One region of the Synechococcus elongatus PCC 6301 genome, then DNA from elsewhere that is predicted to be linked to it. Evidence: predicted binding sites of a transcription regulator. Region 1 holds the regulator's gene; each other region holds the start of a gene.
The links. Region 1 encodes NtcA, which controls nitrogen genes in cyanobacteria. Its sites were predicted from a motif close to GTANCNNNNGNTAC; they were not measured.
Positions count from the first base shown of each region.

Region 2: the regulator NtcA is predicted to act here: its motif matches at 5,448-5,461, upstream of SYC_RS06315 (P-II family nitrogen regulator).
Region 3: the regulator NtcA is predicted to act here: its motif matches at 4,760-4,773, upstream of SYC_RS01605 (ferredoxin--nitrite reductase).

Region 1 covers NC_006576.1:1,488,060-1,497,901, reverse strand. The annotation lists gene SYC_RS07330 (EAL domain-containing protein) at 1-428, opposite strand, end outside; tRNA gene SYC_RS07325 (tRNA-Cys) at 960-1,030, shown strand; gene SYC_RS07320 (methyltransferase domain-containing protein) at 1,090-1,689, opposite strand; gene hisB (imidazoleglycerol-phosphate dehydratase HisB) at 1,758-2,387, opposite strand; gene fabI (enoyl-ACP reductase FabI) at 2,402-3,181, opposite strand; gene ntcA (global nitrogen regulator NtcA) at 3,410-4,078, shown strand; gene SYC_RS07300 (DUF3084 domain-containing protein) at 4,171-5,469, shown strand; gene SYC_RS07295 (pre-16S rRNA-processing nuclease YqgF) at 5,466-5,897, shown strand; gene SYC_RS07290 (hypothetical protein) at 5,842-6,429, opposite strand; gene SYC_RS07285 (cyclic nucleotide-binding domain-containing protein) at 6,690-9,146, opposite strand; gene SYC_RS07280 (NAD(P)/FAD-dependent oxidoreductase) at 9,741-9,842, opposite strand, start outside.
Region 2 covers NC_006576.1:1,297,914-1,307,755, reverse strand. The annotation lists gene purB (adenylosuccinate lyase) at 1-1,248, opposite strand, end outside; gene SYC_RS06340 (hypothetical protein) at 1,306-1,497, opposite strand; gene SYC_RS06335 (hypothetical protein) at 1,771-2,229, shown strand; gene SYC_RS06330 (hypothetical protein) at 2,516-2,971, shown strand; gene SYC_RS06325 (TlyA family RNA methyltransferase) at 3,036-3,854, shown strand; gene galE (UDP-glucose 4-epimerase GalE) at 3,884-4,882, shown strand; gene SYC_RS06315 (P-II family nitrogen regulator) at 5,021-5,359, opposite strand; gene SYC_RS06310 (cytochrome c biogenesis protein) at 5,553-6,923, opposite strand; gene SYC_RS06305 (cytochrome c biogenesis protein CcdA) at 6,920-7,678, opposite strand; gene SYC_RS06300 (FtsW/RodA/SpoVE family cell cycle protein) at 7,698-8,882, opposite strand; gene SYC_RS06295 (phycobilisome linker polypeptide) at 8,967-9,170, opposite strand; gene apcB (allophycocyanin subunit beta) at 9,262-9,747, opposite strand; gene apcA (allophycocyanin subunit alpha) at 9,804-9,842, opposite strand, start outside.
Region 3 covers NC_006576.1:350,715-360,556, reverse strand. The annotation lists gene SYC_RS01620 (nitrate ABC transporter ATP-binding protein) at 1-709, opposite strand, end outside; gene ntrB (nitrate ABC transporter permease) at 724-1,563, opposite strand; gene SYC_RS01610 (CmpA/NrtA family ABC transporter substrate-binding protein) at 1,620-2,951, opposite strand; gene SYC_RS01605 (ferredoxin--nitrite reductase) at 3,016-4,554, opposite strand; gene SYC_RS01600 (HEAT repeat domain-containing protein) at 4,841-5,890, shown strand; gene SYC_RS01595 (LysR family transcriptional regulator) at 5,881-6,810, shown strand; gene SYC_RS13715 (hypothetical protein) at 6,867-7,022, opposite strand; gene SYC_RS01590 (Crp/Fnr family transcriptional regulator) at 7,175-7,870, opposite strand; gene SYC_RS01585 (ABC transporter ATP-binding protein) at 8,145-9,416, shown strand; gene SYC_RS01580 (AAA-associated domain-containing protein) at 9,754-9,842, shown strand, end outside.

The DNA of each region.
Region 1 (9,842 bases):
AATTTAAGCCCTTTAGCAAAATCAAATTCAACATTACGCCTGAGCTTTGCTCCGCTAGGCTGAACAATGTCCACAGGACCTAAGTCAAGTGAATCTTTCCCCATTGAAGAGCAAACTAGCTTGTTACCAGAAACATAGCCAATTGCTTGAATATAAGCTGAGGCAAGGTCAATCTTCCTCATGACCTGAATCTGCTCTGGATCGCAGGTCTGAACAGACTGAAGGGCTCGTAACTCTTTAAAACCTTTATCAACTTGATCTGCTGCTTTCTCTGAGCTACGAAGCAACCCCCGAGCAGTAGCCAGCATATAATTCTGCTCACCAATTAATGCTTCTCTGCTAGCAATATTGATTGAGATTAGAGTTGGTAAAGCGATAGCAAACACACTGGTTCCAACTGCGAAAATAAGAGCATTGCGTTTTTTCACAGGACTTGATTTGTGAATGATCGAAATACACTGCTGATGACTCTAGTCAAGCAAAGACAGAGTTTGGCGAGACCTTCTCTCTGGAAAACTTTCTTTAAGATTTTTGTGGTGTAATGGAAGCATCGATCAGAGGTGGATTTACGGAGTAGTAATTAAATCATCGCAAGGTTAATCAAATTTTTGTGACTTTTAGATAGTTCTTCATCATTCCGCCACAGTTGCTGTGTGTTTCTTGACTAAGCAGAAGTGTAATCTTCCTCCATTGCTTCGGTTCAATATTCAAACTTTGAACTGTTGCGCCAACTCTAAACGACAGTCATGACCCTGCGAAACCAACAGAACAATGAATTCCTGACAAGCTTTATCTGCTAAGACTTTACAGCCGTGAGTTGCGATCGCTTAGTCCGGTTCAAGTCGACGCAGTTCCGTCAAAATGCGGATCGCAATCTGATCTTCGCCATGACCGTTGCTGAGACAGAGCAAGCGCATACCGTTGTTCGAAAGTCTCTGGTAGAGGAGTGAGCTTTGCTTGGCAGCATAACCAAGTGGTAAGGCAGAGGTCTGCAAAACCTTCGCCTCCGGTTCGAATCCGAGTGCCGCCTTCAAAACCCTAGCCTCAGTCTGCGATCGCGACAATCATTGGTGATGCGATTGGTCGCCTTTAGTCCAACCGACGCCAGCGACCGAGGTACTCTTCGCCACGCCGTCCTTCGACAGACTCGGTGACTGACTCCAGTTGCTCTTCTTGCCAGCCTTGAGCAAAGCGATCGCGCAGCTCAGTCAGGCTGCAGCCATAGGGCGGTCCTGAGGGGCGATCATGGCACCAGAACAGTCCCAACAAGCAGCCCTTGGGCTTGAGAATCTGTCGCACGACTTCGACATACTCTGCTCGGCGATCGGGATCGATCGCACAGAAACAGGTATGTTCCAGCACAGTGTCAAACTGACCGGCAAATTCTTGGGGCAGCGCAAAAATATCCCGCTGCAGAAACTGAGCTGTTGTCCCCTGCGCCAATGCTTGAGCCGCTGCGATCGCACTGGGGGCAAAATCAAAGCCCACGACCTCAAATCCCTGCTCAGCAAACAGACGGGCATCGTGACCGCGACCACAGCCCAGCACAGCAATCCGTCCGGGTGCTGGTGCATTAGTCCCTGCCAGTAACGATCGCCAAACAGGAGCCGCCTGCCCCAAATCCCAGCGATCGCTGCCCTCCTGATAGCGCTGTTCCCAGAATTGCGCTTGGTTGACCGCGTTGGTCATGCTGAGCGATGCCTCAGAACGATGGAGTTCAGAACTGGGAAAGACAGACGGCGATCGCCCTGCCGCTGCTAAAGGACCCCTTTCGAAGAAGGGATTTGACCGGCACGGCGCGGATCAACTTCTGTGGCCATGCGCAGCGATCGCGCAAAGGCTTTGAAAGTCGCTTCGATGATGTGGTGCGAGTTGATGCCGTCCAACTGACGCAGATGCAAGGTCAGTTTGGCGTTATTGGCGATCGCCACAAAAAACTCGCGCACCAGTTGTGTTTCGTAGGTGCCCACCCGTTCCGTCGGCAGAGTCAAGCCATAGGTGAGGTGTGGCCGCCCCGAAAAGTCCAGCGCCACTTGCACCAAGGCTTCATCCAGCGGTGCCACAAAGTGACCGAAACGAACAATCCCTTTGCGATCGCCCAAGGCTTCTGCCAGAGCTAAGCCGAAGGTGATGCCCACATCCTCATTGGTGTGGTGATCATCGATGTGCAGATCGCCCTTAGCCGTGATTTCCAGATCGATCAGGCCGTGGGAAGCAATCTGATCGAACATGTGGTCGAGGAAGGGAATCCCCGTATCGGCCTGACACCGGCCGGTGCCATCCAGATTGAGGAACACCTGAACATCGGTTTCTCCGGTTCGGCGGCTGACCGTGGCTTGGCGGGGTGCCGTTCCCGGGGCAGTCAAAGGGCGATCGCTGAGTTGCATAGTCGTTGCGCGGCCTACATTCCCATAATGCTGTAGCCGGAATCGACATAGATGACTTGGCCGGTGATGCCGCTGGCGAGCGGGCTGGAGAGGAAGGCTGCCGTATTGCCGACTTCCATTTGGGTGACAGTACGGCGCAGCGGTGCGGTTTCCTCAACGTGGTGAATCATATCGAGGATGCCACCGACGGCTGAGGATGCCAGCGTCCGAATCGGGCCAGCAGAGATGGCATTGACGCGTATGGCCTGCGGACCAAATTCTGCTGCCAGGTAGCGCACATTCATTTCCAGTGCGGCTTTGGCGGTGCCCATGACGTTGTAGTTGGGCACGACGCGCACGCCACCCAGATAAGTCAGGGTCAGGATGCTGCCGCCTTGATTGAGCAGCGGTTTGCTGGCTCGCGCTAAGTCGATCAATGAATAGGAACTGATTTCCAGGGCGCGGGCATAACCTTCGCGAGTCGTCGCGCTGAAGTCACCCGACAGTTCTTCTTTACCGGCAAAGGCAAGGCAGTGGATCAGGATGTCGAAGTTGCCCCACTGCTGGGCGATCGTGCCCAAAGTCTCGTCAACCTGTGCTGCATCTTGCACATTCAGCGGCAGGAACAGACTGGGGTTGAGTGGTGCGGTCAGCTCTTGCACTTTCGACTCTGTCCGGCCGCGATCGTCAGGCAGGTAGGTAATCCCCAGCTCAGCCCCAGCAGCATGGAGTTGTTGGGCAATCCCCCAAGCGATTGAGCGATTATTGGCGATGCCTGTGACGAGGGCTTTCTTTCCAGAGAGGTCGAGCATGATAGCAGGGGCAACAACAGAACCAACCGCTTATTATCCGCTGTTGGCTGCCTCCCCACGGCTGTCGCCGAAAAAGTAGCAGTTGCTACAAGCAGCAGCTAGGCTAGGCCGTACGGTAACGAGACACTTGGCTCGTTCTGGTTCTGGCTTTCTCAACAACGGCGCGATCGCTGCTGTTCATGGCCATGCCCACCAGCCATTCCTTGCGCGGAGTTATAAGGCACGGTTGCGATGCTGGCCAACGAAAATTCTCTGCTGACGATGTTCCGGGAGTTGGGAAGCGGTAAGCTGCCCCTCCAGATTGAGCAGTTTGAGCGGGGTAAGACCATCTTTTTCCCGGGGGATCCGGCTGAACGGGTCTACCTGCTTGTCAAAGGAGCGGTCAAGCTCTCACGAGTCTATGAGTCGGGCGAAGAAATTACGGTGGCCCTGCTGCGTGAGAACAGCGTGTTTGGAGTGCTGTCGCTGCTGACAGGTCAGCGCTCCGATCGCTTCTACCATGCAGTGGCCTTTACGCCGGTTCAACTGTTTTCGGTGCCGATCGAGTTCATGCAGAAGGCGCTGATCGAACGGCCGGAACTGGCCAACGTGATGCTGCAGGGGCTGTCCTCGCGGATTCTGCAGACCGAAATGATGATCGAGACGCTTGCGCACCGCGATATGGGTTCTCGCTTGGTCAGCTTTTTGCTGATTCTCTGTCGCGACTTTGGCATCCCCAGCCCTGATGGCATCACCATCGATCTCAAGCTTTCCCACCAGGCAATTGCGGAAGCGATCGGCTCAACGCGGGTGACAGTGACGCGCTTGCTGGGTGACCTACGGGAATCAAAACTGATTGCGATTCACAAAAAGCGGATCACGGTCTTTAATCCGGTGGCGCTGAGTCAGCAGTTCAGCTAAATCTCACTCCAACTCAGGGATTCCGTTGCTGAGGCTCCCTATCGCCCCCATCATGGAGTGAACAGGTGTGAGGAGTCTGGCAGCGGCCCGACATGGTTTCCGGATACATTCTGGTTTTAGCGGTGCTGGTGCTGGGCGGCGTGATCGCGACGATTGGCGATCGCTTGGGCAGCAAAATTGGCAAGGCGCGCCTCAGTCTGTTCAACCTACGGCCTAAAGATACGGCCGTCGTAGTCACCATTTTGACGGGTGGCTTCATTTCGGCTTCCACCCTGGGCATTCTTTTCGCGACCAGTGCTCAGCTGCGGGCAGGGGTATTTGAGTTCAACCAGGTTCAGGATCGCCTGCGCCAAGCCCGCCAGGATCTCGAAACAGCGCGGCGCGACCTCGAAGCCAGCGCTGCCCAACGAGAGCAAGCCCGCCGCAGCCAACAGGAAGCGCAACGCCAGCTCGATCGCACGAATCAGCAGTTACGGGCGGCGGTAGAACAGCAGCGACAAACAGCGGTGCGGCTAGAGGACGTGGAAACGCGATCGGCGAGTTTGCGATCGGACTTGGTCAAGTTGCAGCAAGAACGCCAAGACTTGTTAGCTCAGCGCCAAGCCGTCCGCGACCAGATTGATCAGCTCAAAACTCAGCTGCAAAGCCGCGATCGCGAAGTCGCGAGCCGTGAAGCGCAACTGCGCGAGCTGGAGTCCAAACAGACCAGCTTGACTCGGGAAATTCAGCAACTGGAGCAAACGCTAATTGCTTTCCGGCGGGGCAATGTTGCCCTTACGCGGGGGCAAGTCTTGGTCAGCAAACTGGTGCAAATTCTGGCACCCCAGGGCACTCAAGAGGCGATCGACATGATCCTGCGCGAAGCCAATGTGGTGGCGGCTCAGGCGACGCGTCCTGGCATTCAAGAAGTGCGGGAACAGATCATTCAGATCCCCCAAGCGGAAGTTGATCGCTTGCGGGAACAACTGCGGACGGGCCGTCCGTTTGTGGTGCGGATTCTCTCAGCTGCCAACGTGGTGGTTGGTGAACCCCGCGTATTTGTCTTTTCGGATGCCACCCCCAATCAGCTGCTGCTGCCGGCTGGGCGTAGCATTGGCAGTACCTCCTTGGTCCCCAGCAGTCTCGATGCGGATGAACTGCGCCAGCGGATTAACCTCCTACTGACGGCGGCTCAGCTGCGGGCGCGCCAACAGGGGGTGTTGTCGGAGGTTCTAGAGATTGGCGATGGTCGGATTGAAACCCTGCTGCGCTTCTTATCTCAACTGCGCCAGACGCCTGGTGAGGTGACGATTGAGGTGGTGACCAGTGAGGCGATTTCCACGGCTGATGCCCTGCAGTTGGATCTCCGCGCCATCCAGAATGGTCAAGTCAAGTTCTCGACTGAGCCATGACCAGTGCTGCAGGATTGTGGATTGGCTTTGATCCGGGCCGTGATAAATGTGGTCTGGCCTTGATGGAAGCGCAGACTGGGCAGATACTGGAGCACCGGATCTTGGCCTCCGCTGAGGCGATCGCAGTGCTTGCCCAGCTTTTCCAAGCGCGATCGCCCCAACTGTTAGTCCTCGGCAACCAAACCACATCCCAGCAGTGGCAAGCTCAACTCAGTGCCCTGCCGAGTGCTCCGCCGATTGCCTTAGTAGATGAGCGCAATAGCACCCTCGAAGCCCGCGATCGCTACTGGCAGATGTATCCCGTGCGGGGCTGGCGACGCTTACTACCCCAGGGCTTACGGCAGCCGCCCCGCCCCGTGGATGATCTGGTCGCTATTCTGCTGCTGGAGCGCTACCGAAGGCAGCAGTCGTGCCGCAAGCGCGGTTAATGTTCTGTTCTAGAACAACGTTCGCGACGCCAATCACCTGGGTGGTGACTTGATTGACCAGTGGCTGCAGCAAAGCGTCTGTAAATTGATTGCCCAATGCTGCCGCCAGTGGATCGGACTCCTTCTGGAGTTCAGTGGTGAGTTGCTGGCGCACGGTTTCACCCACGACGCGACTGATCGTCGATTCCTGCTGCTTCAGCCAGACAGGACCGATACTGGTGCCAACTCCGAGCTTAGTCTCGCGCTCTAGGTTTTCAAGTAGTTGACTTGCCAACTGTTGCTGCTGCGGATCGGTAATTTCGCGGGCGATCGCCGCTTTGGCTTCAGGCAAAGCGCCCGGCAAAAGAATTAAGCCAGCGCGATCGGGATTGCAGGCATAGAGGAGACGCCGTTCTTGACTCGCTTCAGTGCCAGAGGAATTGGCCTGTAACTGGAAAGGTGCTAGCACTGGCCGGTAGTAAACCCAGCCTGCTGCTGCTGTCCCCCCAATGGCGATCGCAATCACCGCGATCGTGCCTTTCAACCAGCCCATAGATCCTCCCTTGGCTGTGGTTGGCTTCAGTCTGCCATTCTCACTAGTGGACGCCAGAATTGGGGTAAAAGTTGGGATCAACTTCACGATTGCTGAACAGCCAGCGAGCTTTGTAGCCAGTACTATTGCATTCTTTAATCTATATAGGACAGTTCGCCGAAGATGATAATCTTCTGGAACAAGGAGCTTAAGCCCCTTATTTTCTATCTTGTAAATGTCTCAACTGAAACAATAGTTACAATACCTGCTTCAACTGCTTCTTAGATCGACTGCATCGACCGCACAAATCGCTGGAGTTGCCGACTTTCTAATTCCAAAACCCGTCGAGCAAAATCTGGATCATGATCAAGAAAGTCATCAAAGGCATCGACAGAAATGGCAAGAATTCGAGTCCTCTCACTGTCAGCCACGATCGTATTCTCTGACTTGCTATGGGCTAAAACTTCCAACTCATCTAGAGTTTGACCTGGATGCAGCTGTTCAATTCGAACCTCAGCTCCAGTTTGATAATGAACGTTGGCATGCCCTTCAATTAACAGTAGTAACTCTCGACAGGTGTCTCCTGCTTCGGTGATGAGATCTCCCTTGCTATAAGTTCTCACTTCCGCGCGATCGGCAAGAGCAATGAGCGTCTCACTTTGCATGCGGTGGAAGAAATCGCTATTGAAGAGGTAAACCACTCGCTCCAGCATTGGGAAGTCGGTCAGGGATGGATGAGCAGAGGCATTTGATGGCAATGCTAATAGCTGCTCAAGGGTGGCTTTCACCAGTGGGGAGTTGAACGGGTGACGCTGATCACGCGCGATCGCTTGACTCCGCTCTGGATCCAATTGGGCGATGACGTAGAGCGCCGCCGCCTGAATCATGGGATTCTGATCCAGAAGCAAAGTTTCTAGGTGCCCGAGCGTTGCCTGAGCCGAAAATTCTAGGGAACAGAAAACAGGCATTTCACCGGGCTGGGTCAGGCATTGCAAAATTGCTGCGGGTAAGCGATCGCTCCAGTGCCCTTGGTCTAAAACCTCCCCTAAAATTGCTGGTGACGCCTGTTGTAAACGTTGAGCTAAGCCCAACGCAGCCGGATCGGATTGCAGCAGTCCTAGGGTTTCTAAAATCGATCGCACGATCAATTCCTTTTTATGGCTGATGTTCTCCCGTAATAGGGTCAGGACAGCCTTGTGATCATAGAGAACTGGCTGATTGAGGACACGATAGCAATCGATTAATTGAGATAACTGTGCGAGCAGAAACTCTGCTCTTTTAACACTGCTGGCATTGCCTGCAAGCCCACTCAAAATCCACTCTTCATCTTGAGATGTAATTGAGTACTGACGGCGCAGCGATCGAATTGTTGCTGAATCCTGTAAGGATCCGGGATCCAATGAGCCCTGAGCTACTTGTTTGCTTTGCAGGAGCAGTAACCGTTCCAGTGATTTGCGATAACCACTAAGGCGAATCTGATTCTCAAGGCTGCGTTGGCGATCAGGATTGAGTAGGCTAGGATCCTCAATTCCAACTTCCTCGAGGACGATGCGGTGCTCATCATCCGTAATGCCTAGCTCCTGACGCATTTGCTGCAAAACTTCTAGGCTGCTGGAATAGTTGATGTAGCCTTCTTCTAAGGCCTCTCGGACTACGCCTTTGTAAGCTTGATGTCGCTTCTCACGAGTAAATCCAGGCAGTACCTTAGCCAAGATATAGACTTCGTGAGTGTTGAGATCGTTGAGGGTTCGACCCTCGAGGAACTGCGATACATTGAGCTGTAGCTTTTCTAGTTGCTTGCGGAATCGATTGGCTAAATTTTCACGGGAATAAAGATCAGGACTGCGCCGCCAAGTTTTGTAGAGCCAAAGTGTACTCAGTGTCACTAATCCCAGATCGTAGAGATATTGCACAGCCCAGGGAAAGAGCTGAATAAGAGGACGTCCGCCAAAGATAAAAAAGAAATTGAAGATACCAAAGGTGCAGAGAGTAAAAATACGATGGCGAATCGTCTCCAGTGATAATTCTTTTGGATGTCGTCGATAGTAAGACTTTGCACGCTTCTCTAGCCACCGCCCCCCTCCATAAGCGATCGCTGTACAGATCCCCAGGATAAGAGGAACAGCGATGATTTTGGGAACATTGATGGCTTGACCGAATAGGTAAATTCCTGGGTCAAAGAGTGAGGTCAGCTGGTCTGTCTGTCGTAGCCACGCTCCAGAGAAGTAATAGTTCCAGTTGCCAGCATAGAGATAGTAATAGCCGAAATAGCCAATCACTAAGCCTACATAGCCATAGCGAATGAAGCCAGTTTCAGGTTTGCTTAAACTATTCCAGTAGTTGCGTTCAGCATCAATATCAATGCAGGGATTTTGACAGGCAACGCAGGCACTCTGTTCCTGACCATCTGGCAAGAAAGTGCGGCACATTGACTGTGTAATCAGCTGCTCACTGGTGTGAGCTTTGCTGCCTAATAATCCCCCTGGCTCACTGTAAATAGACTGAACAGGTGCCATCGGGCAGAAATATTGGCACCAAGACTTGCCGCCGTACCAGTAGCCCACTGCGATCGCGGCTGCCACGGTCGATAACAACCAGCCTGCTAGGACGAGGCGATCGGCATTGAAAAACAAAATTCGGCCACATAAGCCGATAAATAACCAGCTGAATTGAACGTAGGGATAATTGCGGCCTAACCAAGAATCCGAGCGAACCTTGGCGAGCTCATAGCGAACCATACCAGTCTTTTTATTCTCCCTTCTAAATTGTCGCTGCCATCCGAGAGACCGAGGAATTTGAGATAAGAATGAAAGAGGACAAATCCGTCGCCAAAGCTCATGACCAAACACGAGTAAAATAAAGATACTAGCAGGAACGATCGCACCCCAAAAGAGTGTTGTTCCTAAAGGATAGGGTTGCTCTGATAAGCAATTTCCTTGGACTTGGATACAGCTCTCAGAGAGCCGGAGTGGACTCCAAGGATGATCAGGAGTCGTGAGTTTTGCCGTCCAAGGGTCATAAAAGAGAGAGGCAATAATGAGGAGCCAACCCACTGTTAATATCCAGCGGATCCAATGCATTCGCCGCTCTGGCAGTTGTGACAACATAAACAGACCCTTGCGCTTCTCTGGTCTTCAGCAATTGTGAGCGGAAGACGATCTCAGTCTGCCATTGGTTTTCTCTAGGCTGAGTCAATAGCAAAACCTAGGGCGATCGCGCCTGCAACCGCAGTAGTGCTGGCCAAGATCATCCCCTGCTGAAAACTTTTGATATGCAGCTTTGGCTCAAGGCCAGCTGCGGCCCTTCTGTCTCTGTTTCAGTCCTTACGGGCTTCAGTCAGCCTGAAGCAGATGCTGAGCCCCTGCTTGCCCTGAGGCGATCGCGCCGGCGACGAAGGTACTACCACCGATCGATTGCTCAGGAATCGTCGCGGG
Region 2 (9,842 bases), 190 kb from region 1:
TTGAGCAGCAAAGCAGTCTTCAATCTCGGCGGCGCTGAGGTGAGCCTGAACAGTCGGATCGGCTTCAATCAGGGCGCGGAAGTTGCCGCCTTCATGATTCCAAGCGCTGTGGGCATTGCTTTGGACAATTCGGTAGGCTTCCTCGCGGCTGAGTCCCTTGTCAACCAAGGCCAACAGTACGCGCTGACTGAAAACCACGCCGCCGTAGCGGTTGAGGTTGCGGGTCATGTTCTCGGGATAGACCTGCAGGGTTTTCACCAGCTCGGTCATTTCCACCAGCATGAAGTGCAGCGTCGCTGAGCAGTCGGGTAGCATCATCCGCTCCACGGAGCTGTGGGAGATATCCCGCTCGTGCCAGAGTGCCACGTTTTCCAGCGCTGCCACGGCATAGCCCCGAATCACCCGCGCTAGACCGCTGATTCGCTCGGAGCGAATCGGGTTGCGCTTGTGGGGCATGGCTGAGGAGCCTTTTTGACCCTTGGCAAAAAATTCTTCAACCCCCAGCACATCCGATCGCTGCAGGTTGCGGATCTCGACGGAGAAGCGCTCTAAAGAAGCGGCGACTAAGGCAAGGACCTGGACATACTCCGCATAGCGATCGCGGCTGACCACTTGGGTCGAAGCCGTATCCGGCTCCAGACCTAGTTTTTGACAGGTCAGAGCTTCGACGCGCGGCTCGATGTTGGCGTAGGTACCGACCGCACCGGAAATCTTGCCGACTGCCACTGACTGACGGACCTGCACCAAGCGATCGCGGTTGCGCAGCATCTCTGCCAGCCAACCGGCGAGCTTGAAGCCAAAGGTGATCGGCTCAGCATGAATGCCGTGGGAGCGGCCAATCATCACCGTTTCGCGGTGTTGCTGCGCCTGCCAGCGAATCGCCTGAATTAAATTCTCGGTTTCAGCCAAGAGCAGATCGACACTGGCCACCATCTGCAGCGCCAGACCAGTGTCCAGCACATCCGAGCTGGTCATGCCAAGGTGAATGTAGCGACCGGCATCGCCAACATATTCGTTGACGTTGGTCAAAAAGGCGATGACGTCGTGGCGAACTTCTTGCTCAATCTCCAGCACCCGCGCCGGATCGAAATTGGCCTTCGCCTTGATCGTTTCCACGGCATCGGCGGGGATATAGCCGAGCTCTGCCTGAGCCTCGCAAACGGCAATTTCAACCTGCAGCCAGGTTTTGAGTTTGTAGGTGTCAGTCCAAAGGCCGCCCATGGCAGGCAGCGTATAACGCTCGATCAAAGCCGGTGTCGACGGATACAGCCTTCCTATCTTACGGCTTTGGCCGAGCGCCGAGATCTAATCCAAACCGATGATCTGCGATCGCTGAATCCCGAGATTGATGGTTCTACCCCAGGCCTGCTGTCGCACCCAGCAGCGATCGCCGTGGCAATATTCCAAGACAAAGTCGGGCATGTCTTCGGGCTGATCCTTGAGGCGCACCAACTGGCGCCCAAAGATTTCGTAGAGGTTACCGAACGCTTGCTCCATGGGATCCTCCTCACTGAAGCTAGGACCGGGACAGAGCCAGAACTGAAATTTTCTCTGGCCACAAGAAACTTGCTTCGTATTTTGCCAGCGAGAGCATTACGGCCTGATCTCTCCCAGAATTTTCTAAGCTTGTTCCTTGCATTTCGTAATCTTCTCATTTCGTCGAGGGCTGTTCTCAACAGCAACTAGGGTGGATTTCCCTACCCGCTGCCGCGCCGGCGATCGGCCTCTACAGTGAGAGCAGTTAGCTTGTCGAACTTGAGGAACGGTCTCATGTCAGCGCTGTTGGCGATCGCCTTACTGGTCTCTGGTCCGCTGTCTACTACTCAACCGCTTCTGCTCAGTCGGGCCAATTGCACGCCGCTGGCAGTGGTGGGGGGCGCCGGTACCTCAGTCACAAAAACGGTCACACCCGGCGGTGCAGGTCCGTTCTTCCGCGACAACTGGGATACCGACTTTGCTGTGCCCACGGATGCAACCTTTCGGCGCTACGTCGCAACCATTCGATCCCTCAGTGCCAGTACGACCTATCAGGCCAGTCTCAATCTCAAGTACAGCAACGGCACCGCTGACCAGACCTTTAAGGGCAGCTTCGCGCTACCCCGAAATGGTTCTCAGGAGCTCGTTGGGCAGCCCCGTCGGGATAGTCAGCCGTTTCAGGTGAACGTTAATCTCGGTGGACTGAAGGCCGTCGGTTCCACCTATACCTTGACCGTCGTTGGTTGTTATTGAGCGCTGAAACGTTGGGAAAGGAACCCTAGTCCCTGAGGCAACCGCTTTCCCCTCAGTCTGGCCTGAACGATTGATGGCTACACCTTGATTAGCTGCGTTTGCCAGCCCCATCGACCCGTCCCGATCGCAGATTCAGAGGTCTTGAGTGGATCGCTGATGAACGGTGTTATCTGCACCAGGATTGGCGATCGCGGTAGCAGTTCTCAGACTGATCCCTTGCCTGCCCCGCTGGATAGACCAGCCTCTTAAATTAAGGAGCAAGGTTTCCTGTGTGAGGAATGGCCCAATGTCGACCGCTCTGCTTCTTGCTTTGTTGTTCCCCAGCAGCCTTGCCAGTCCGTCTACTCTCCTAGCACAAGCCAACTGCACACCGCTGCCTGTGGTGGGAGGGAGCGGCACCTCAGTCACGAAAACGGTCACACCCGGCGGCGCAGGTCCGTTCTTCCGCGACAACTGGAATACGGACTTTGCCGTGCCCGCTGATGCTACGTTTCGCCGCTACATTGCCAAGATTCAATCGACCAGTGCCAACACCACCTATCAAGCGGGCCTCAACTTGAAGTACAGCAACGGCACCGTCGATGAAAGTTTCAGCGGCAGTGTCTATTTGCCTAGCAATCTCTCGAAAGAGCTGACTGGCTTACCTCGCCGCAACAGCCAGCCCTACCAGGTCAATGTCAACTTGGGGGGCATTGATGCGGTTGGTTCTAGCTACATCCTCACGGTTTTAGGCTGCTATTAAGGTCAGTGCTGAGCTGGGAGGGAGTCAGCTCCGATAATTGGGGCATGTACTCTCTCCTGCGCCTGTGGCTAAGCACCGTTTAGATGCTCTGTTGGTGGAACGTGGACTCTGCCCCTCGCGGCAGCAGGCCCAACGGCTGATTCGTGCTGGTGAAGTGCGGGTCGCCCAAGCGATTGTCGATAAACCGGGGAGCCTGGTGGCTGAAGATGCCGTGATTGAAGTTGCGGCCAAGCCGCCCTACGTTTCGCGAGGTGGCGAAAAGCTGGCAAAAGCCTTAGCAACGTTTCCGATCGCGCTCAGCGATCGCATCTGTTTGGATGCGGGTATCTCCACCGGCGGTTTCACCGACTGCTTGTTGCAGGCAGGGGCGAGCAAAGTCTATGGCATTGATGTGGGCTACGGTCAGGTTGACTGGAAGATCCGTACTGACCCGCGAGTCCTTCTGCGGGAGCGAACCAACATCCGCAACCTGCAGCCGACTGACCTCTACGGATCCGATGATGTTTGGCCCGATCTAGCCGTCGCCGATCTCTCGTTCATCTCTCTGACGAAGGTGTTGCTGACCTTGGGGCAGTTGTTGCGATCGCCCCGCGAGCTGATTTTGCTGGTCAAGCCCCAGTTCGAGGTTGGGCGCGAAAAAGTCGGTAAAGGCGGGGTTGTCCGCGATCGCAAGGATCATGTGACGGCGATCGCTCAAGTTCTTGAGTCGGCTCAGGGGTTGGGCTGGCACGGCCAAGGATTGACTTGGTCGCCGCTACTGGGGCCGGCGGGCAATGTTGAGTATCTGCTCTGGTTGAGTGAAGCAGAAACGACTTGGGCTGGCGATCGTGCGGCGATCGAGGCCCTCACAACTGAGGCGATCGCGACCCTGCGTGCCGGATAATCCTCCAGTGAAGGTCATTAGGGCAAACTGTGGCAGGGGCAACCATTCTGGTGACGGGCGGCGCGGGCTATATCGGCTCCCATACGGTGCGGGCACTGCAAGCCCAGGGTTACCAGCCGATCGTGCTCGACAACCTCAGCAATGGCCAACGGGCGATCGCAGCAGAGGTCCTACAGGTGCCGTTGATTGTGGGAGACACCCGCGATCGCCTCTTGCTCGACCGCCTCTTTGCAGAGCATCCGATTCAGGCAGTGATTCACTTTGCTGCCTCGATCGAAGTTGGAGAGTCGGTGCGCGATCCCGGCAACTTCTACGCCAACAACGTCAGCGGTAGCTTGACCTTGCTGCAGGCAATGGTGGCAGCAGGCTGTCAGCAGCTCGTGTTTTCTTCGACCTGTGCGACCTACGGATTGCCGCAGGTGATTCCGATTCCCGAAGATCATCCCCAAGCCCCGATCAATCCCTACGGTCGCAGCAAGTGGATGGTGGAGCAGTTTCTGCAGGATTTTCAGGCTGCCTACGGCTTGCGATCGGTGATCTTCCGCTACTTCAATGCCGCTGGGGCTGATCCCAAGGGGGATTTGGGCGAGGCCCACGATCCAGAAACCCATTTGATTCCCTTGGTGCTCCAAGCCGCCGCCGGTCAGCGTCCCAGCATTCAGGTCTATGGCACGGACTACCCGACATCGGACGGCACCTGCATCCGCGACTACATCCATGTCTGTGATTTGGCCGATGCCCACGTACGGGGCCTGACTTACTTAGCGGACGGGGGAGCTACCACCGCCTTTAACTTGGGCAACGGCAATGGCTTCTCAGTCAAGGAAGTGATTGCCACCGCAGAGCGGGTCACCCAGCGATCGATTCCGGTGCAATTGAGCGATCGCCGCCCTGGTGATGCGATCGCCCTTGTCGGTAGCAGCGATAAAGCTCGCCAGATCCTCGGTTGGGAGCCGCAATTTCCCAGCTTAGAGACGATGATTCAGCATGCATGGCAGTGGCAGCAACGCTGCGATCGCCCCTCGTGATGCCCAGAACAACAAAAGAGCCCAGTGGTTTCCTGTCAGCATTAACTGACCTCAAAACAACTGAACTCTCTTGCTAACGTTTTGTGATCGCTGGCCTCTAACTGCTCCAGCAATACACCTGCTGTTGTCGACGCTGACTTAGATTGCGTCGGCGTTTTTCTCGCCGGTGCGAATCCGGATGGTTTGGTCGACGGGCGAGACGAAGATCTTGCCGTCACCAATTTCGCCAGTGCGGGCTGCTGCAACGATTTTGTCGATGACGGTGTCGACTTGGGCATCTTCCACCACGATCTCGAGCTTCAGCTTTTGCAAAAACTCAACCGTGTATTCCGAGCCGCGATAGCGCTCCGTTTGGCCTTTTTGGCGACCAAAACCGCGCACTTCTGAAACCGTCATCCCGACAATGCCAGCATTGACGAGCGCAATCTTGACTTCGTCCAGTTTGAACGGACGAATAATCGCCTCAATCTTCTTCAAGGGAACTCTCCTTAAGCCAGGGCAATTAAGAGGGGCAAACGGCCCCGGTCAGCGACTCTTTGGTAACACCGCTGACTAGACCACAGTTGTAGTTACTGCTACAGCAATCGAAAATTCGCTGTCTACATTTTAATCAGCCACTGCTGAAAGATCAGGCAAAAGCTAGGCTAGACAGGCAACCTGTTACGAAACGTCAGGCGATCGCAGTTTCTGCTGAGTGATTACTTTGTGCATCCAGCTGAGCGAGAACGGCTAGCATTTCCTGCTCGAACGCCACCAAGGCGCGATTGCTCCGGCCACCAATATACAGCTGACCGTCCTGCTCTAGAGCCCAGACCTGCGCGTGGGAGACGTAGCTGCAAACCACGCCCACCATCACAAACAGGAAGCCGGCATAGACCCAGGGAATCCCCGGATCAGACTTGATCTGCAGGCCGGTACTGCCGACTAGGTCGACCAAGCTGAGACGGATGCCCTCGACTTCGATCGCCATGCCTTTGCGCAGGGTGCCTAGGGGTTCGCCATTGCTGCCGTAGATAACCGCTGTCCCCTGTAGATCCTTGGCGATCAGTGAGACCCCACTGCTGAGATCAGGTTTTGTGGGGACAAAAGTCCCCCAGATGCGACCCGCCGCAGGGAGCTGCGCCATGGGTAGTTGTAGGACAGGGCTATTGTTAAGGCGCACTTGGGCTGCCGCGATTGCCCAGTCGGCCTGATAAAAGGTCAGACCACCGTAGCGCAAGGGTTGATTGACGTGAATTGTCTGGCGATCTTGCTCTTGTCCCTCGCGATCGACTACGGACAGATCCGAGTAGAACTGATCGATGCGACCGTCGGGAGCATAGTCAATCCAAAAGCGATTGACCTTAACTGCCCAATCCTGAGGAATACGACTGCCACTCCAAGGGCCGGCATCGACAATATTCCGAACCTGAAACGTCTCGCCGCTTGGAATCATCTCCTGGGCATAAAATCCCCCCAAGGAGCCCCAGATGGCGCCCCCTAGCACCACCAGCATGCCGGCATGCACCAAGATCGGACCGACTCGTCCGGCCAGACCTCGGCGAGCATAGAGGACATCATCTGCCCGAAAGAGACGGTAGCGGCGTTGCAGCAGTAGCGGTTCCAAACTGTCGAGTTTGCCCTGAGGCAGGCTGGCACTGAGTGCAAGCTTGGTAAATTGCCGAGGCTCTTGATAGAACTGCCAACGCTGGGCAGCCCGCAGGGCGGGCCATTGGCGACGAAAAGTACAGGCCGTGAGGCTGGCACCAAAGAGAATGAGCAACCCTAGGAACCAGCCCGCTCGGTAGACATGGTCAAGGCCAAGGCTCAGAATCCAGCGCCACGACAGAAAGCCAAACAGGGCAGGATCGGTGGGGTAGTTCTCTTGATAGAAGGCAAGACTCTGCCCCTGCTCAATCACGGTACCTGTGGCACTGGCGATCGCGATCGCTAGCAGCAGCAGGATCGCGAGACGCAGATCGGCCAGCCAGGTCCAAAACAACTGTTGACCCCGCCGCCAGCGATCGGCAAAGGAGGGTGAGGCCAGAGGATCAGAGGTCATGCGTTAATTGGCAGACGAAGGAGCAGCGTCAGAACACCAAAACCGATGAGGACAACGCCACTGGTGGGCGTCAGCCAAGCCGACCATTGTCGCAGGGCCAACAACTGACGCAGGGAAGCGGCGAGGAGACCGGCTAGGAGGAGCGGTAGGACGGAACCCAGCGCATAGGTACCCAAAAGAGCAGCCCCGAGTTGTACTTGGCCACTGGCCGCCACCCAAGCAAGTAGAGTAGCTAGGACTGGTGTACTGCAGGGAGACGCTACCAAGCCAAAGGTCAGACCCAAAAGATAGGCGCGCAGGTCAATCGGCCATTCCTCCTGGAGCCAGCTTGTGGTGTTCAGGCCCGGTAGCCTTAGGGGCAGCAGCTCCAGCAGATTCAAGCCCATCACGATCGCAATCAGGCTAGAGGCCAAGGTCAGACCCCAGCCAATCTGGCCATAGATCCGCCCAAGCACGGCTGCACTCAGACCCAGCCCCATCAGCGTCGTGGCCAAGCCCAGACAGAACAGACCGGATTGGCGCAGACTCTGGGCGCGATCGCCCTCACTGTAGCCCCCCAAATAGGCAAAGGTGACTGGCAGCATCGAGAGGGTGCAGGGTGTCAAACTCGTCGCCAAACCTGCCACCCAGACGATTGCAAAAGTTGGCAGTCCCGGATGCTGGAGCTGACTATTGACAAGGGTTTCGGCCCAAAGGCTGAGCTGGAAGAGCAGGGTTTCCAGCCCCTCAAACCATCTGGCAAAAGTGTCGAACATGCCTCGATTTTATCGAGGTCTAGGCCGGCGATCGCCGCCGTATTGTTTTGAGAGGAGTGGTTGGCCCAGGGCTGTTAGCGATTTCCTCATCCATTTCTAGTGCCACACGGATCAACAGGCCCGCTACGAACAGGCTCGAGAGCAGGGCATTGCCGCCGTAGCTGATGAAAGGCAAGGGCAAGCCTGTGGTTGGCAGAGCACCCGAAGCTACCCCGATATTGAGCAAGGATTGCAGGACTAGCAGCGTGGTACAGCCCGTGGCCACAAGCTGATTTAAGACCCGCCGCGATCGCAGGGCCACCCAAAAGCCAACCGTTCCGAAGCAGCAAAGAAAGAGCAGGAACAGCAGGCTGCCAACCAAGCCAAACTCTTCGGCATAGACCGCAAAGATGAAGTCGGTGTTCTGAATTGGCAGGTAGGACAGCTTCTGCACCGAGAGCCCGTAGCCTGTACCCCAAGTTCCCCCCGAGCCGATCGCCAGCAGACTTTGAACCAGCTGATAGCTCTTGTCGAGGGGGTCCCGCCAGGGGTTGAGGAAGGAGAGAATCCGTTCCATTTGGTAGCTATTGCGGAAGACGCTGACCACCCCGATTGCGCCGCCGCCAATCACTGTCAACAGGAGCTGAGCGAGGGGTAAACCGGCAGCAAGCGCAATGATCCACAGCAGGCTGCCGCAAAGAGTTGCTGTACTCAGGTTCGGTTGCTTGAGAATGATGCCGAGGGTCAGCAAGAACATCGCCAGCCAAAATCCCCGCTGGGCCCAGCTGAGGCGAAACCAACTACCGAAAACAACGGCGCCCTGCAAAATTAGGCAGGGTTTCATCAGTTCTGAAGGCTGGATTTGGAGTGGCCCGATCACGAGCCACCGGCTAGCCCCGTTGATCGTCGCACCGGCAACGAGAGTGAGCGCTAAGCCCACCAAGCAGAGGCCCATCCCCCAGGGTGCCCAGCGGGCAAAACGCTGAATGGGGGTCGCGATCGCCCAGCTAAACCCCAGCAAGCCCAAAATCAGCCACACCCCTTGGCGAATCAAATAGGCAAAGCCATTGCCCGATTCATTCAGCGCCAGGTCGTAGGAGGCTGACAACAAAATCAAGAGCCCGCAGACGAGCCAAAAAAAAGTCAGCCAGTGCAAGAGTCGTGCGGGCCGATTCCAAGTTGCCGTTGGCACCAAGGTAAGCCACTGGGGGAGGGCAAGACTCATAGGGCGATCGCCATAAAAAAACTCTCGGCACACTCACTATAAGAGTCAGACCGAGAGTCGGTTCGATTGCAATAATTTTGAGACCTAGAGCAGTCCGGTATTGGTATTCGGACGGCCAGTCGCCAATTCAACCTTGATGATCTTGCCACCCAGCTTTTGGATGCGCTGCTGCTCTCTAAACCAAGCATCGTATGGAACGAGCTTCGTAAAGAAGGTGTTTTGCAGTTCGCGCTGAGTCCGGATTTTGCTGGGGCTGGGCAAGCAAGCGGTGATTCGGAACATCCGCATTGTTTGTTTCTCCCGGGTTCCCTTAATCGTTCTAGGGAAAGGGCTGAGGCTGAGAGCTCAACACCATTCCCTAGACTCAGTAGCTGGATGCTTAGCTCAAGCCGGAGCTGATGTAGTCGAGGTAGACACCCATTTCGCGACCAGCGTCGGGGCCGACCAAGCTAGCAGTGACTTCTTTGATTGCTTGGATCGCTTGGACGGTTGCACCGATCGGCACGCCCAGACTGTTGTAGGTCTCTTTCAGACCGTTGAGCACGCGCTCATCCAAGATCGAGGTATCGCCAGCCAACATGGCATAGGTGGCGTAGCGCAGGTAGTACTCCAAGTCGCGGATGCAAGCAGCATAGCGACGGGTGGTGTACATGTTGCCGCCGGGACGGGTGATGTCTGAGTAGAGCAGCGATTTAGCCACTGCTTCTTTGACGATCAGAGCCGAGTTGGCACTGATGGTGGCTGCAGCACGGACGCGCAGTTCGCCACTTTGGAAGTAGCTCTTGAGACGATCGAGGGCTGAGCTGTCCAGGTACTTACCTTGGACGTCAGAAGCATTGATGACAGCGGTAATTGCGTCTTGCATCTTTCTAAAATCCTTGAAAAAGTCGCGTTCGAATCAAAGGGACTTAAAAGACTGAATTAGCTGAGAGCGCCAATTACGTAGTCAAAGTAAGCGCC
Region 3 (9,842 bases), 1.1 Mb from region 1:
TCTCCAGCCGTTGGCGGGGACGGGGGAAATCAACTTCCAGAATCTGACCGATTTGGGCGGCGGGACCGTTCGTTAGCATCACGACGCGATCGGAGAGCAACAATGCCTCGTCGACATCATGGGTGACCATCACCGCCGTCACACCAGCCTCTTGGCAAATCCGCATCAGTTGCTCTTGCAGGTTGCCACGGGTCAGGGCATCCAAGGCACCAAAGGGTTCATCTAGGAGTAGCAGTTTGGGCCGAATCGCCAAGCCGCGTGCGATCGCGACCCGCTGTTTCATCCCGCCGGAAATCTCGTGGGGATATTTGTCGGCTGCGGCCCGCAACCCAACAAGATCAATGGTTTCTTCGATAATCGTGCGGCGCTCGGTGCGATTGCGATCGTGCAGAACACTATCGACGGCAAGGGCGATATTCTGGCGGACAGTTCGCCACGGTAAGAGCGAATAGTTCTGGAAAACCACCATGCGATCGGGGCCAGGTTCCGTGACCTGCCGACCTTCAAGAATGATGCCGCCGCTGCTGGGTTGGGCAAGGCCAGCAATCAAGTTGAGCAGCGTCGATTTACCACAGCCGGAGTGGCCAATCAAGGAGATAAATTCGCCGGGGCGAATATTCAAACTGACATCTTTGAGGGCGATATATTGTCCGCCACCCGGTAGGTCAAAGACCTGATGAACGTGGTCAACCGCTAAGAAAACAGACATGGCGATAGGGCTCCCTAGCGACTGACAGGACTGACGAGCCGACCGACCCAAGCCACGAGGCGATCGAGACTAAGACCGACTAAACCGACGTAGAAGATGGCCAGAATAATCTGGCTCGAGCTACCGTCACCCCCTGCGTTGTAGGCATCCCAAATAAAGTAGCCAATGCCACCGTCCGCTTTGAGCATCTCAGCAGCGACGATCGCCAGCCACGCTAGGCCAACCGCAATTCTCAAACCTGCAAAAACGTAGGGAACGGTCGAAGGAATCAGGATGTTGAGGATGTAATCTTTTTTGCTCAGCTTTAGGACGCGAGCAACGTTGTTATAGTCATCGGGAATTTGGTTAATTCCCACGGCTGTATTGATAATGATCGGCCAGATCGCCGTGATAAAGATGACGAAGATTGCCGAGGTATTGGCATCTTGAAACACCATCAAGGAGATAGGGAACCAAGCCAAGGGCGGCACTGTTCGCAAGACTTGGATCACCGGATCCAACCCTTTGCCCAGGAATTTACTCATCCCTAGAACACCACCGACCAAGATGCCCGTGCAGGCTGCCAAGAGATAGCCGATCGCTACCCGCTGGAGGGAGATCAAAATCTGGAGGCCGAGACCTTTGCTGGTACCGCCGTTATCAAAGAAGGGCTCGACGATGTAGGGCATCCAAGTGTTGGCCACAACGTTGATCGGGCCAGGTAGCCGATCTTGGCCGAGGATGGCCGAGATCACTTGCCAGATCGCCAGAAAAATTGGCAGGCAGACAACGTAGGGCAGAAAGGGCTTGAGCTTTGGATTTTTAACCCAAGCAGAGCGACGGACAGAACTGGGGGGGCGAAGCGTGACAGTCATGACAGGGGCGGGGTGAGTGCCTGCGATCGCGCGATCGCAGGCGTGAACAGGACGACTTAGGCTTTGATGGCTTTGAACTTGAGACCGTCGAGATAGGCCTGGGGATTTTCAGGGTCGAAGGTGACACCGTCAAAGAAGGTCTCTACCCCCCGGGAATCGCTAGCCGGAATATCTTGCTCGCGACCAATCGCCTTAGCAGCTTCGCGCCAGAGATCGCTACGGTTGACCTTCTCGATCAAGGCTTTTGTATCGGTCGAAGCGGGCAGATAACCCCAGCGAATGTCCTCAGTCAGGAACCAGAGATCATGGCTCTTGTAGGGGAAGGAGGCGTTTTCACTCCAGAAGCGCATCCGCAGGTCAGAGTTTTTGACCGACCGGCCATCGCCATAGTCGATGTCGCCTTGGAGGCGGGGTTTGATGTCTTCGACGCTGGTTTTGAAGTATTTGTCTTGAGCAGTGATTTGGCAGAGCTCATCCAAGTTGGCGGGATCTTCGCACCAGATTTGGGCTTCTTGCACAGCCTTGAGCAGTGCCATTGTTGCTTTGGGATTTTTGTCTGCCCAATCTGCGCGAATCGTCAGCGCTTTTTCGGGGTGGAACTTCCAGAGTTCGCCAGTCACAGCAGCGGTGTAACCGAGTTTTTTGTTGACCAAGCGTGCATTCCACGGCTCACCCACACAGAAGGTGTCCATGGTACCGGTCTGCATGTTGGCGACCATCTGTGGCGGCGGAATCACCACCAGGTCGGCGTCATTGTTGGGATCAATGCCATTGGCTGCCAGCCAGTAGCGCATCCAGAGGTCGTGGGTACCGCCAGGGAAAGTGACTGCTGCTTTCAGCAGTTTGCCTGAGGCTTTCTTCTGGTCGGCGATCGCCTTCAGTTTTGGATCCTTAATCTGAACCTTTTCAGCCAGAAACTCGTTGGAAAGCGAAATGCCCTGACCTTGGGTATTGAGTCGCGCCAAGATGTACATCGGCAGCGGCTTCTGCGACTTGGTGATCGTGCCCGCCGTCAGCAAGTAGGGCATTGGGCTAAGGATGTGGGCACCGTCGATGCCGCCGCGATCGCTGCCCAACTCAAGGTTGTCGCGGGTGACAGCCCAAGAGGTTTGCTTGACGACCTTGGTGTCGGGTAGGCCGTACTTGGCGAACAAACCTTTTTCGAGGGCGATGATCACCGGCGCTGCATCGGTCAGGGCAATGAAGCCCAAGGTCACACCTTTGACTTCTGGCGCATCGCCGCCACTCGTACCGCTGGGAGCCGGGGTTGAAGTCGAACCAGTCGTATCAGTGGAGCTGTTGTTGCTACCGCAGGCATTGAGCCAGAGGGCTGCTGCTGCAGTTCCGCCCGCCGTCAACAGGAATTTGCGCCGAGAAAATTGACTCATGATGTTTGGAAGTGGAGAAAAGGGTGGAAATTGTTCGGGTTCCGGTCTAGGTGAAGAGTGGGCTCTAGTGCGATCGCGCTTGAGCCCCAAATCGCTCGATCAACAGTTGGCGCAGCACGTCGGGCAAATCCTCGCAGGCGACGCCGGTCATCGCTTTTTCACCGAGGTGGGCGTCGTAGCCAACCTTGCCGCCTAAGAAAATGTCAACGCCTTCAACCATCTGGCCGTCTTTGCGAACCTTGGCTCCCATGAGGCCGATGTCAGCGACTTGCGGTTGACCGCAGGAGTTGGGGCAGCCCGTCCAGTGGATGCGAACTGGTCGCGGCAGGTCGAGTTCTGCTTCGAGGGATTGGGCGATCGCGATCGCTCGTTGCTTTGTTTCAATCAGCGCAAAGTTGCAGTACTGAGACCCCGTGCAAGAAACGGTGCCACGGCTCAGGGGGGCTGGCTGGGGCGAGAACCGTGTCAGCAGTGGCTCGGCGAGGAGAGTGGGCAGCTGCGCATCGGGAATGTGGGTGAGGATGACATTCTGCTCAACGGTCAGTCGCACTTCCCCTTGACCGTAAGTGTCGGCCAGACGGGCGAGCTCGTAGAGGTCTTCGGTTGTCAGGCGACCGACCGGCACATGCAGGCCAACAAAGTTGAGACCCGCTTGCTTTTGGGGATGGACACCGAGGAAGTCGCGTTTCTCCCAGTCCATTAGCTCGGGAGCTGCCGCTGCTAAGGGCGCTCCGTAGGCTTCGCTAACGACTTGGCGGAAGCGCTCGATCCCCCACTCATCAATCAGCCACATCAGGCGAGTTTTTTGGCGATTGCCCCGTGAGCCATTGTCACGAAAGACTTCGAGAATGGCTCGGCTAAGTCGAATCACGCTGTGGTCCGCCGGCACCCAAGCATTAAGAGGAATGGCTGGTGCCACTCGGGTCGAGGAGAAGAAGCCCCCCACCCAAACATTGAACCCGAGTGTGCCATCTTGATAAGCCGGCGTAAATGCTAAGTCATTGATTTCTGCGTGGATCGAGTTATCTCGTCCACCCTCAATGGCGATATTGAATTTGCGCGGCAAATTGGTGAATTCAGAATTCCCTTGACCAGCTGCTGTCAGATCATCTTGAAGCGCTTGAATGAGCGATCGCGTATCAAACAACTCTGCAGCATCGAGTCCAGCAACCGGCGAGCCAGTGATGTTGCGAACGTTATCCATACCCGACTGCACACTGGTTAAGCCCACTGCATGCAATCGTTCTAAAAATTCCGGTGTGTCTTCTAACAAAAGACCCCGAAGCTGTAAGTTTTGGCGAGTGGTGATGTCAATGCTGGCCTGGTCGCCGTAGCGTTGTAGAAAATTAGCTAGAGCATTGAGCTGTTGGCTCTGCAGAATGCCGCTGGGAATTCTGAGCCGTGCCATAAACCGGCCTGGCGTAACGGGTCGCCAAAAAATACCCAGCCACTTCAAGCGATGTTCGCGATCGCCGGGGTCCATTGCTTCCCAGCCAATCGAGGCAAAATGCTGAATTTGGTCGCGGACAGCGAGACCATCTTTTTCAAGTTTTAGCTTCTCAAATTTATTGAGTTTTTCAGTAGTAGCGGTGGCTTGAGCCATGGATTCATCTGCCTACAAAGCAGCTTGCATACTCGGCAGATTAGGCAGTTCTCGATTCGCAATTGGTAACAGAAACTACAACTTTTTGTAAATCATGCATGTTCTGCAAGAAGTTTGCGCAGAACAAACATTAAGTAATCATTGATACTTTTTGAGCTGAGAGGGACAGAATTCCAGCTCATTTCAGCAGCGATCGCAGTTTTTAGTAGCAATTGCTACAAGCCTTGACTCTGAAGCCCGCTTAGGTGGAGCCATTAGCATGGTTTTTAACCTGTATTGATTGCACATGACTGATGCAGCGTTTGCAGAGAGTGACGGCTGGCCAAGCGGTGATTTTGAACATTGTTGGCGACAGGTTCAGCAACTGGCCAAAACAGTTGATGTTCGCGTCCTCGAAGCTGGGTTGCAGCGCTGCCAAGCGATACCTGATGACTGGCAGACGCAGTGGTTATTGGCTCACCTTTGCAGTCTCTGGCAGCACGATCGCATCCCCGCTGTTTTGCAAGCCCTGACCGAGTTATGTCGGGATGGTTTGGTCAAAACAGAAATTTATAAAGCTTGGCTGGCCCAGGGGTCGAATGCAACTGACATCATTCAAGCGGCCCTAGCCGACTTAGCTGAACGGACTTGGCTACTACCGGCCTTAGCCAGCAGTCAGGATCCGGCTCTGCTAACGCAACTCCGGGATTTGAGTAGCGATCCTGATCCTCAATGGCGATCGCAGGCAGCTACCGCCTTGGGGGCGGCGCGGGACTCTAGCAGTCGCCTGCATCTTCAACAGCTCTGCTTGGATCCCGATCCTCAAGTGCGCCGCGCGGCCTTGGAAGCGGTGCGGAGTTCGGAATTATTTACGGTGCGTGAACGGCTGGCGATCTTTCGGGCAGGTGCGGAGGATCATGACTCCAGCATTGTGCAGGTGGCAGTTTGGGGAATTGCCGCGATCGCGACGCCAGAAGCATGGGATTACTTGGTTGCGATCGCGATGCAATCGGGTCGGGGTCGCACCGAAGCGCTGGCCGCCCTGGCCGATGCTCGCACAACAGAAGCCTTGACTCGCTTGTCCCGCCTGACGACAACGGCTTGGACAACGGCCGATTGGCAAGCCTGTCTCCGTTCCCTGGGGCAGCACCCCCACAAACGAGCGGCAACCTTGTTGCTGCTGCGGTGGTTGCCCAACTGCCCGCGCCCGGCCGATTGCCTCTATAGCCTCAAGCAGCTCGATGACCGTAGCGCGTTGTCGCAATTGCGATCGCTGCTGAATACCCCTGCGGATGAACCCCTGCTGACGGCGGTGCGAACGCTGATTAAGGAGTGGGAAGGGTCGCCATGCGCCTAGAACAGCTCCAAGCCGCGCTGCGGGTGGCGGAAACCGGAAGTTTTCAAGAAGCAGCCCAAAAAGTCGGCTGTAATCAATCCACGATCAGTCGCCAAGTCAAGGGATTGGAAGATGAGCTAGGGATTGCCCTGTTTCGGCGTCAGGGGCGGATGAAACTGACGGCAGCAGGTGAGCGTTTACTGCCACGGCTGCGTCGCATTTGCCAAGAGTGGCAAACCGCTTGCACTGAAATTGAAGAGTTGCTGACGGGGCGTCAAACCGAATTATGCATGGCGATCGCAGACTCGATCGGCGGCTGCTATCTGCCCGCTGTCCTCAACCGGTTTCAGCAGCAGTGGCCCTCCATTCATTTGCGCGTAAGTACCCTTGGCAGCGATCGCGCGCTGAAAGTGCTGCGGGATGGCTTGATTGATTTGGCGATCGTGATGGACTCGCCCACTTTGACCACTAGTGCCGGTCTCGTGGTGGATTTGCTGCTCGAAGAGGAAGTGCAGGTTCTGCTCTCCGTTGATCATCCTCTTGCTGACCAAAAGGCGATCGCGTGGGAGCAACTCAGTCATGTCCCCCAAGTTGTCTTTAAGGATGGCTACGGGATGCAGCGCTTGGTCGAGCAGCGCTTTCGAGAGTTGGGGTTAGAGCTGAATAGTTGTCTCGAACTCAACTCCCTTGACAGCTTTCGGGGGGTGGTGCGAGAAGGCTACTGGCTGGCGCTGTTACCGCAAGCCGCCTTGGTCGATGCCCGACATGATCCGCGCCTTGTGATTCGCCCTACTGCAGAACCGCGCCTGACTCGTCGCATCAAGCTGGTCATTCCTGAGGAGCAACTCAGTCTGCCGCCGGTGCGCCATTTTCGTCAGCTCTGCCGCGAAGCGATGACCGCTGAATTATGTGATTTTAAGACGTTGAGCCAACTGTTCTAGCTCGGTGCGATCGCGTCGAAACCGAGTCCGTCCTTGTGGTGTGATCGCTATCTGGATTAGCTGCTGGGCCGTTGGGCGACGGGCAATCCTGGAGCGATCGGCAGTGGCGATGGCGGCAGAGTCATCAACTGTGACAGCAACAATAGAGCGGCGGTACAAAGACCACTGTTCACCAATACTGCGGTCCGAGTGATGGGAGTGGGTGCAGCCATGGTCGAGTGCAGAGCAAGCCTGCTGAGTGCGGGTTGCTTCTAGCCTGCGGCGGCGATCGTCCCAATGCTGTGCGCTGGATCAGGGGCGCTTGTGAGATCGATCACAGTAGCGTTGATGGGCTGCCTGCGATCGCTTTAGCAGCAAGGCTCGATCAGGAAGCACTCTCCGCGCGGAGGCCATAGCGCCTCAAGAGCTGCACAGACAGCTGCCACGGATCGGACTTGCGAACGAGGAAACCCCGCTTTTCTAGGGTGCTCAACTCCCGAGAGGCGGTCTCCCGTGCCATCCCGGCCAAACTCCCAACAATGCTGACGTTGATCAGGGGGACGGGTTGCCAAGCGCTGGTCGTCTGGGGGAGTGCTGCTTTTTGGGCCAGACAATCCAAGGCCTCAACCACACGGGCAGTGGCATCCTCACTGCGATAGGCAAAGCGACGATTGGTCTCCAAAAGTCGTCGTGCCAACCCCTGGGCTAGACGCAGACCGAGCTGCGGTTCAACCTGCAAGGCTTGGCTCAAGGGCGTAGATTGCAGATGAATCACTTGCAACGCTGTGAGCGCAGTGACTTCTGCGGTTCGGGCCTCGAAACCCAGCGCCCGCAGTTCGCCAAACAACTCCCCTGCCCCTAGTAGTCCCACAATGACTTCATCGCCGCCGGAGCTCGCGATCGCGACTTTGGCAATCCCTGCTGTGATCAAGTAGTAACCATCACTCCAGTCATGTTCCAGAAGCACCGCTTGGCCTGCTGGATAGTGTCGCGGGCGACTGGCTTGGGTCAGCCGAGCGAGTTGTTCGGCTGAGAGATTGGCAAAGAGAGGATGCTGCTGAACTGCCGAAGAATCTGCCATGCCAACTATCGCGATCGCAACGCCAGACTGATGGGCTGACCCTGCTGCTCGGTGAATCCTGCTGGGGTCAAGCTCACGACTGTTCTCGCATCATCCTTACGGTGGCTCTCCCGGATGTCAATCAATGTTGCTGGCTAAGGCATCAGTCCCCACTGCGATCGCTGCAGCAGGGGCTGGGTCGAGAAGCAAGGAGAGCTGCGGTAAACTCAACCCCACAGCTGGTTGGCGAGTGATAGGCAATACCTCTATGGATCCTGTGCTGGAATTGGAGGCTGTGAGCAAATGCTTCCAGCGCTACAGGCATCCCCGTGATCGCCTTTGGGAATTGCTATTTCCTCGTACCTCCCGGGTGCAGACCTTCCAAGCACTGGAAAACATTAGTTTGCAGGTAGAGCCCGGTCGCACAATAGGCATTGTTGGCCGCAATGGCGCGGGCAAAAGCACCCTACTGCAGATTGTGGCAGGAACCCTGACCCCTAGTAGTGGCCGGGTCAAGGTGCGTGGCCGTGTAGCAGCGCTGTTGGGGCTGGGCAGTGGGTTCAATCCAGAATTTACCGGCCGCCAGAATGTCTTTTTCAATGGGCAGTTGCTCGGCCTGACCCCCCAAGAAATTCGCGATCGCTTTGCTGAGATCGTTGCCTTTGCCGAAATTGGTGACTTCCTAGATCAGCCGGTCAAAACCTACTCCAGCAGCATGATGGTGCGGTTGGCTTTTTCGGTAGTGGCTCACCTTGATCCGGAGTTGTTGATTGTTGATGAAGCGTTAGCGGTTGGTGATGCCCGCTTTCAAGCCCGCTGTATGAAGCGAATTCGCGAACTGAAGGAAAAGGGCACCACGATTCTGTTTGTCTCCCACGACGCCAACGCTGTGCGGATGCTTTGTGATGAAGCAGTTCTGCTGGAGGGCGGCCGGATTCTAGAGCGAGGCAATCCCAATTGGGTGCTGAATCACTACAACCAACTGTTGGGGCTGGAGGATCGGGACAACTATCGACCGCTGGCGCAGGAAACCCAACAGGCCGGTCTCTGCTATGTCGAGCAGGCCGCTCATCCCAATCGCCATGGCAATGGCCGCGCCACGATTTCGAAAGCTTGGCTCAGCGGCTCAGGTCTGCAGGCTGATAAGGTGCTCCAAGGCGGTGACCTGACCCTCACTTTCCAATTGCAAATTCATCAGGATTTACCTGATGCCCTGATTGGTCTATCGATTCGCAATCTATACGGGGTTGTGATCTATGGAACCAACAATCTACAGCTCGAGAAACGACCGAAGGCTTTGGCTGCTGGTAGTTCTCCGGAGTTGAGTTTTCGCTGGCGAAACCAACTTAATGCGGGGGTTTACACTATCAGCATTGCAATCACCAGTGAAGATTGCGAGGTTTACGACTGGATTGATGAGGCGCTGGTGTTTGAGGTGGTTAATGATCGCTTCTGTGAAGGGGTGATTGACCTGGGGGCTGACCTGCACTGGATTAGCGAGTTTTCTTCTCCGGCCGCGATCGCAACATCTCGCGATTCTCTGGGCTCAACATCACCCTCGAGTTAAGCCATCATGAGAGAGTGGTTGTGTTAGCCAATAGCGACAGGAGAACCATTCCAATAGGGCTTTATTGATCCTGATCAGTTCCAAGAATCATTGCTACCGTCATTCAGAGCAAGTGACTTGCAGAGTCATGCAAGGAAGCTGGGAATTGGATGTGGATTAAGTCGTGCTTTCAGAGAAACTCCCACAATAAAAACTCAACGTATTCCAAGGATCTGACAGCGATTGAAGGTCAAACATAACTGACGCGCAAACTTCAGCCTGTCGCATAATTCCTAAACTTGCGAAGCGTTTGCAACTGGAAGTCGATGATTGATTGCCACTCATTGATGCGGCCGTGATGTTGCAGTTTGCCGAGCTTGAGCAGGGTCAAGTGCAATTGACGGCGATCGGCAAAGACTTTGCTGCAACAACGATCCTGCCCATTAA